Regions from separate parts of the Bradyrhizobium sp. 155 genome, predicted to be linked through region 2. Evidence: riboswitches for the same ligand, from Rfam matches in the RefSeq annotation. Region 2 holds a riboswitch; the other holds the start of a gene.
The links. A riboswitch is a leader RNA that binds a small molecule or an ion and turns the genes downstream of it on or off. The one in region 2 is predicted to bind cobalamin.

Region 1 (3,385 bases), 1.7 Mb from region 2:
TGCTCGGCCTCGAGATCCGCCAATTCGAGATAACACCAATCGTGCAGCCGCGGTCCTTTGGTTCCGGCTCCCGCCGACAGGCGCTTCCAGTCGGATGAGCGCCGCGTCCGGGCGAGGTCTGCAGCCGTACCGGCGACCGGCGGTCGCTTGCCCCAGGATCGAAACACATGAGCGCTGCTGACCCCAAGCACGTAGCCTTTGCCTGCCCGACGTAGTTGCTGTTCGATGTTGCCAACACCGTAGACGGTATCACCGGCAACCCACTTGAATGGTACAGACCCGGCTATCGCGCGTGCGATCATTCTCGTCGCAAGCTTTGGTTTGGTCGCAAAGCCGACATCGGCAGGCACATATGTGGCTTCCAGACGATCTGGATCGTCGGTCCATTCCTTCGGAAGATACAACGCGCGATCGATGAACGCATGGCCATGACGCGAAACGTAGGCAGCGAAGACGCCGATCTGGCAGTTCGTGATCTTTCCTGCCGAACCAGTGTATTGCCGCGCCACTCCGCATGACGCTTTGCCCTGTTTGAGAAAACCGGTCTCGTCGATCACGAGCACCGCATCGTCATCCGCCAAATGCTCGATGACATAGTCGTGCACGATATCGCGCAGGGCATCAGCGTCCCAGTCTCCACGACCCAGAATCGCCTGCTGCCGCCATGGGCCGGGATCGCCAGCCGCCTCCGCGCGCATCCAACCGGTCTTGCGCTGCTCATCTCCGAGCAGACCTTCCAGGAACAGACCTGCATTCGTCGCAACACGCTCTTGCGTGAACAACGGACGTATCCGTTGCTTGATCTCTCGAAGCGACGCCGCCCACAACGCAAGCGTCGCCTCAACCGACGCGGCCCGCGCCCACGACATTCGAATCATGGTTGCCCATGGATTCAGAAGCCCGCAACAAAAGCAACTGTAATGCTAGTAGGTTGACGGATCGATCCTCGTGCGCCTAATGCCAGTCGTCGTGGTCTTCGGATTCGTTTGATCCGGAGCTAAGAGGGAAGCCGGTGCAATGCCGGCGCTGCCCCCGCAACTGTAAGCGGCGAGCCGCTGTCCAACGAAGTCACTGAAGCCATGCGGCTTCGGGAAGGCCGGACAGCAGCGACGACCCGCGAGCCAGGAGACCTGCCTCGACAATATATCGTCCACGGGCGGGGTGTCCCGGTGTGCGCCAAGCAGCTGTCGCTCACGCGATATTCGCTGCATGCGTCCGCCATGGCCTTTGCCCCAATCATGGGGTCTGAGCTATGTCTTTTCTTTCGCTTCCCGTTGCCACACTGGGGACGTCACGCATCGGCCCACGACGCGAACTCAAAGTCGCGCTCGAGAGGTACTGGGCGGGAAACTCCAGCGAAGCCGAGCTCCTCGAGGCGGGGAGTGGACTTCGTGCCGCTAATTGGGCACGGCAGAAATCCCGCGGTGCGACCGTCATTCCTTCGAATGACTTCTCGTTTTACGATCATGTGCTCGATACCAGCCTAATGGTCGGCGCCATTCCCGACGTCTACGGCTGGACCGAAGGTCCTGTGTCGCTCAAGACCTACTTCACCATGGCGCGTGGCGCTCAGGACGGTGGTCACGCTCAGCATGGGCCTGGCGTAGCCGCACAGGAAATGACGAAGTGGTTCGATACCAACTACCACTACATGGTGCCGGAATTTCACCGGGATCAGATCTTTAAGTATTCCTCTCGAAAGCCGATCGAGGAATATGAGGAGGCAAAAAGCCTCGGCTACCAAACGCGCCCCGTCCTAGTTGGCCCAGTCACTTTCCTGAAGCTTGGCAAAAGCGCAAATCCCGCATTCAATCCGCTGTCGCTGCTCGATCGGCTCCTCCCAGTCTATGTCGATGTTCTCCGCGAACTATCCTCGCGCGGTGCTGAATGGGTTCAGCTGGACGAGCCATGCCTAGTGATGGACGTCGACGAAGCATCGCGGGCGGCTGTCCGCCGGGCCTATGCTCATTTCGCAAAGCTTGTGCCGGCCCTTAAAATCATGCTGGCCACATATTTCGGGGCTATCGGCGACAATCTTGAAACAACCTTGGCCTTGCCCGTTGCCGGGCTTCATGTGGATCTGGTTCGGGCACCTGACCAGTTGGACGCAATTGTCGCCACAACCCGTAGAGATCTCGTGGTCTCACTAGGCGTCGTTGATGGTCGGAACGTGTGGCGCTCCAATCTTCCGGCGCTGCTCGACCAACTTGCTCCTATGGTCCAAAAATTGGGCAGGCACCGTGTTCAGATTGCTCCTTCCTGCTCGCTGCTTCATGTTCCGATCGACATTGAGCTAGAGACCGATCTCGATCCCAATCTGAAGACATGGCTGGCGTTCTCAGTTCAGAAGATCAAGGAACTTTCGATATTGGGCAAAGCGCTGGCCGGCCATGCTGCCGAGGTGGCCGATGAACTTGCGCTTACGGAGGAGGCAGCCGTCACCCGCGAAACATCGCCCGAGATCCACAATGCGAATGTCGCCGGACGAATCGCCGCGATCGACGATAGCATGCTTCGCCGTCGCAGTGCGTTCACCCAGCGTGCCGACGTCCAGCGCGTCGCGTTCGCTTTGCCGATGTTCCCAACGACAACCATCGGATCCTTCCCGCAAACGGCCGATGTCCGGAATGCGCGCGCGGCTCATGCGCGGGGAACGTTGAATGACACGCAGTACGAGCAGCTTCTGAAAGCGGAGACAGCCCGTACCGTGAAGTGGCAGGAAGATATCGGCCTGGACGTGCTCGTACACGGTGAGTTCGAGCGCAATGACATGGTTCAATACTTTGCCGAGCAGCTGTTGGGCTTCGCTTTTACCAAGCATGGATGGGTTCAGTCTTATGGCTCGCGGTACGTTCGTCCGCCTATCCTGTTCGCAGATGTCTCCCGGCCGAAGCCCATGACCGTTGAATGGTGGCGCTATGCGCAGTCTCTGACCAAAAAACCCGTCAAGGCTATGCTGACCGGACCGGTGACCATCCTGAACTGGTCGTTTGTCCGTGACGACATCTCGCGGCGCGAGACATGCCGACAGATCGCTCTCGCGATCCGAGATGAGGTCATCGACCTTGAGGCGGCTGGAGCGACCATGATCCAGATCGACGAGGCTGCGTTGCGGGAGGGATTGCCGCTACGCAAATCGCAGTGGAAGAACTATCTAGATTGGGCGGTGGACAGCTTCCGCCTTTGCTCCTCCGTGGTCGCCGACGGAACTCAGATCCATACTCACATGTGTTATTCCGAGTTCAACGAAATCATCGATGCGATCGCAGCAATGGATGCCGACGTCATTTCAATCGAGACGTCGCGTTCTAAGATGGAATTGCTCGAGGCCTTCAAGAGCTACAAATATCCAAATGAGATCGGGCCCGGCGTCTATGACATTCAT
Region 2 (3,385 bases):
GCCTCATTGTCGATGCGCGCGGTCTGCTGCTGAATGGTGAGCAGGCCGTAATAGCCGCGAGGCGGATCGACCAGCGGAACGGAATCGCCGGAGAAATTTGCGGCGCCCGGCCTCACGAAATCAAGGTAGCTTGAGGAAAGCGTCGTGACCAAACGGTTGTCAAAGCCGGCGATATTCGCATCCCAGATCAAATCGGTGACGTTGCCGACCAAGCGTTGGCTGTGCGCGACATAGAAGCGCTCACGATCGACCATGTTGGTCCCGGAATTGAACGCCTCGATCTCATTGTTGAACCATGTGCGCTCAGCTCCGTAAGCATAGGCTTGACTTTTCAGCGTCAGGTCGGGCGCCAGATTCAGCTCGAAACCGCCGCGCAGCCACACCTCCTTCGCCACGTTCCTGTTGTCGAGGACGTTGTAGTTAGTATTGAAGGTGCGGTCGTCGATCGTGACGGCACCGAGATCGGTTTTGTTGTAGTTCGAGACGTAATTGCCGGAAACGATCCCCGTCGTCGCATGCGAGCCGCTGAAGGCAATCGGCACCAGCGGCGCACCCCAATAGGCTTTCGAGCGATCTTCCCGATACTCGATCGCGCCCCAGACCTTGAGGCTGTCGGAGATGCGGTAGTTGAGCTGGCCGGAGACATCGAGCGTCTTGGTGTTGGTGTCGTCGGCAAAGCCGTTGAGCGAGGAACGGCTGACGTCGAAGCGGTAGTCCAGCCCCTGCACATTGGTGCTGCCGCCCGAGCCGTAATGCGCCCGGAACGAGTTCAGCGAGTCCCAGGAGAAATCTGCCTCGTTCCGGATCGGACCGGTGTGCGGCTGCTTGGTGACGAAGTTGATCGCGCCGCCGGCGGCGCCCTCGCCCGACATCAGCGACGCCGGACCCTTCAGGAATTCGACTGCCTCCAGATTGGCCGTGTCCATGATCCGCGAGGTCATGTTCTGCGGACCGATCTTGATGCCGTTATAGAGCGTGTTGATCTGGCTGTTGGTGAAGCCGTGCATGGAGAAAGCCGAAGGCTCGGCCGGATTGTCGCCGGCTGTGACGCCCACCGCTCCCTGCGCAACGTCGGACACGGTGCGGTAGCCCTGCTCGCGCATGGTTGCGGCCGAGATCACCTCCACGGTCGCGGGCGTTTCTCGCACGGTCAGGCCGAGGCGCGAAGCGCTTTCGGCGACGGCATTGGTGTTGAGCGGCGTCTGTGCCGCCGTGGTCGGCGCGACGGGCTTGGGCACTGCGGATGCAGTCTCCGGCCGGCGCGCTGCTGCGCGGCGTGAGCGCTGCGCGTCCCGTCCGGCCGGCTTGGCCTGCCTGCGGGATTGTGGCGCCGACACCTCGACGGGCGGCAGTGGCTCGCGGGCCTGCTGCGCCAAGGCCGCTGGCATGTCGATGGCGACGAAAGATGTGAGAGCGGCGGATGCCAGTAGGAAACGGCGTGGTCGTACAATACGAAGGGAATACACGGTCTTGGACCTCGGAGTGACGTCAGTGGCACGTCACCGCGAACCAGGGTCCCATCGTCCGGCTTGTCAGCCTTCCGGTGAAGCCGAATGTCTGTACTCCCCGACCGACATCTTCGCGTGTGACCACGGCTGACGGCAGGTCTCCTGGCTTGCGGGTCAGTACCTTGCATCGCCTTCCCGGGACCGAGATACCCAGTGGCTCGTGACGCAAGATTCGCCGCTTACAGTTGCGGGGGCAGCCACGGCATTGGGGACAACGTCCCCGCACCGCATTCCCTTTTCATCCCCTCTCGGGGAAACCGTCGCGAGCATCTAGGATTACGATCCAGACAGAGTCAATGTGCCAGTTGCGGCGCTATTGCCACAACGACCAGTTTCCTTGGAGAAAAGCATGGAAGGCGAGACCTTCCTCTGGCTGATACGGCACGCGCCCGTCGATGGCGTTTCGGGGATCATCCATGCAGCCGACGCGCCGGCCGATCTCGGTGCTCGCGCGCAGCTGGAGGCGCTGCGCCAGCGCTTGCCGCGGGACGCCGCGAGCTATGCGAGCCCGTCGCGGCGCACCGTCGAAACGGCCCGCGCGCTGGGACTCGAGCCGCTGCAGCTGGACGAATTCAGCGAGCAAGACTTTGGCGACTGGACCGGCCGTCGGCATGACGAACTCGCCGCGACCGGTGGCGAGGCCTATGCACGGTTCTGGAGCGATCCGGCGCGCGGACGGCCGCCCGGCGGCGAAAGCTTTGAGGAACAGGTCGCGCGGGTCCGCCTGGGTTTGTCGAAGATCGGCACCGGGGCCGCAACGCTCGTCGTGCATTCCGGCACGATCCGGGCGGCGCTGTGCATCGCGCTCGACCTGACGCCACAAGCGGCCCTGCGCTTCATGATCGATCCGCTGTCGCTGACCAGGATTGACCGGCTCGCGACCGGCTGGCGCGTCGTCTCCGTCAATCAGCGGACGATTTGATCAGGCCGGACGATCAGGCACATTGGCCTGCGCAAAGGTCGCCATGCCGTTGTGGAGCGCGCAGGCCGACCGCACCAGCGGCAGCGCGATGGCCGCGCCCGATCCTTCGCCGAGCCTGAGATCCAGGCTGATCAGCGGCTGCACGTTCAGCGCGCGCAGCACCAGCCGATGCCCCTGCTCCGCCGACTGGTGCGAGGCCAGCAGGAACAGCTGGCACGAAGGGTTGAGCCGCACCGCCGCCAGCGCCGCGACCGACACGATGAAGCCGTCGATCAACACGGGGATGCGGTGCTGTGCAGCCGCGATAACGGCACCGCAGATGGCGGCGATCTCGAGACCGCCGACGGCGCACAGGATCTTTTCGGGCGCAGCGCCCGCAACGTCATGGCGTGCGATTGCAGCGTCGATCACCCGCGCCTTGTGCACACGGCCGGCCGCGTCGATGCCGGTACCGCTGCCCGCGATCTCCGCGGCGCTCACGCCGAGCAAGCCGGCCGCGATCGCCGCCGATGTCGTGGTGTTGCCGATGCCCATCTCGCCGAAGATCAGAAGATCGGGCTGCCCGGCCTGTGCGCGCGTCACCGCACGTCGGCCGGCTTCGAACGCAAATGCCAGCTCCGTGGGGGTGAGCGCAGCTTCGACGCTGAAATCGCGCGTACCGCTGCGCGGCTTGTCGGTCACGATTCCAGCCATCTCCTCCTGCGCCAGCGTGCCGGCGTCGACGACCTCCAGGCTGGAGCCCAGCTCACGCGCGAGCACCGAGATCGCGGCACCGCCGGAGGCAAAATTCGCCAGCATCGCGATGGTCACTTCCTGCGGATAGGCCGAGACGCCCTGCGCGACGATGCCGTGATCGCCGGCGAAAATGATGATCGGCACCCGCGCCGCGCGCGGCCGCTCGGTTGCTTGCAGGCCCGCGAGCTCGATCGCGAGCTGCTCGAGCCGGCCGAGCGCG

Region 1: linked by a shared signal. The riboswitch ahead of metE (5-methyltetrahydropteroyltriglutamate--homocysteine S-methyltransferase) and the one ahead of IVA93_RS24320 (TonB-dependent receptor) in region 2 are both predicted to bind cobalamin.

Annotation. Positions count from the first base shown of each region.
Region 1 covers NZ_CP064704.1:6,708,636-6,712,020, reverse strand. Annotated here, with positions in the region: gene IVA93_RS32155 (IS701 family transposase) at 1-878, opposite strand, end outside; cobalamin riboswitch at 954-1,152, shown strand; gene metE (5-methyltetrahydropteroyltriglutamate--homocysteine S-methyltransferase) at 1,253-3,385, shown strand, end outside.
Region 2 covers NZ_CP064704.1:4,984,702-4,988,086, forward strand. Annotated here, with positions in the region: gene IVA93_RS24320 (TonB-dependent receptor) at 1-1,466, opposite strand, end outside; cobalamin riboswitch at 1,584-1,785, opposite strand; gene IVA93_RS24325 (histidine phosphatase family protein) at 1,858-2,430, shown strand; gene cobT (nicotinate-nucleotide--dimethylbenzimidazole phosphoribosyltransferase) at 2,431-3,385, opposite strand, start outside.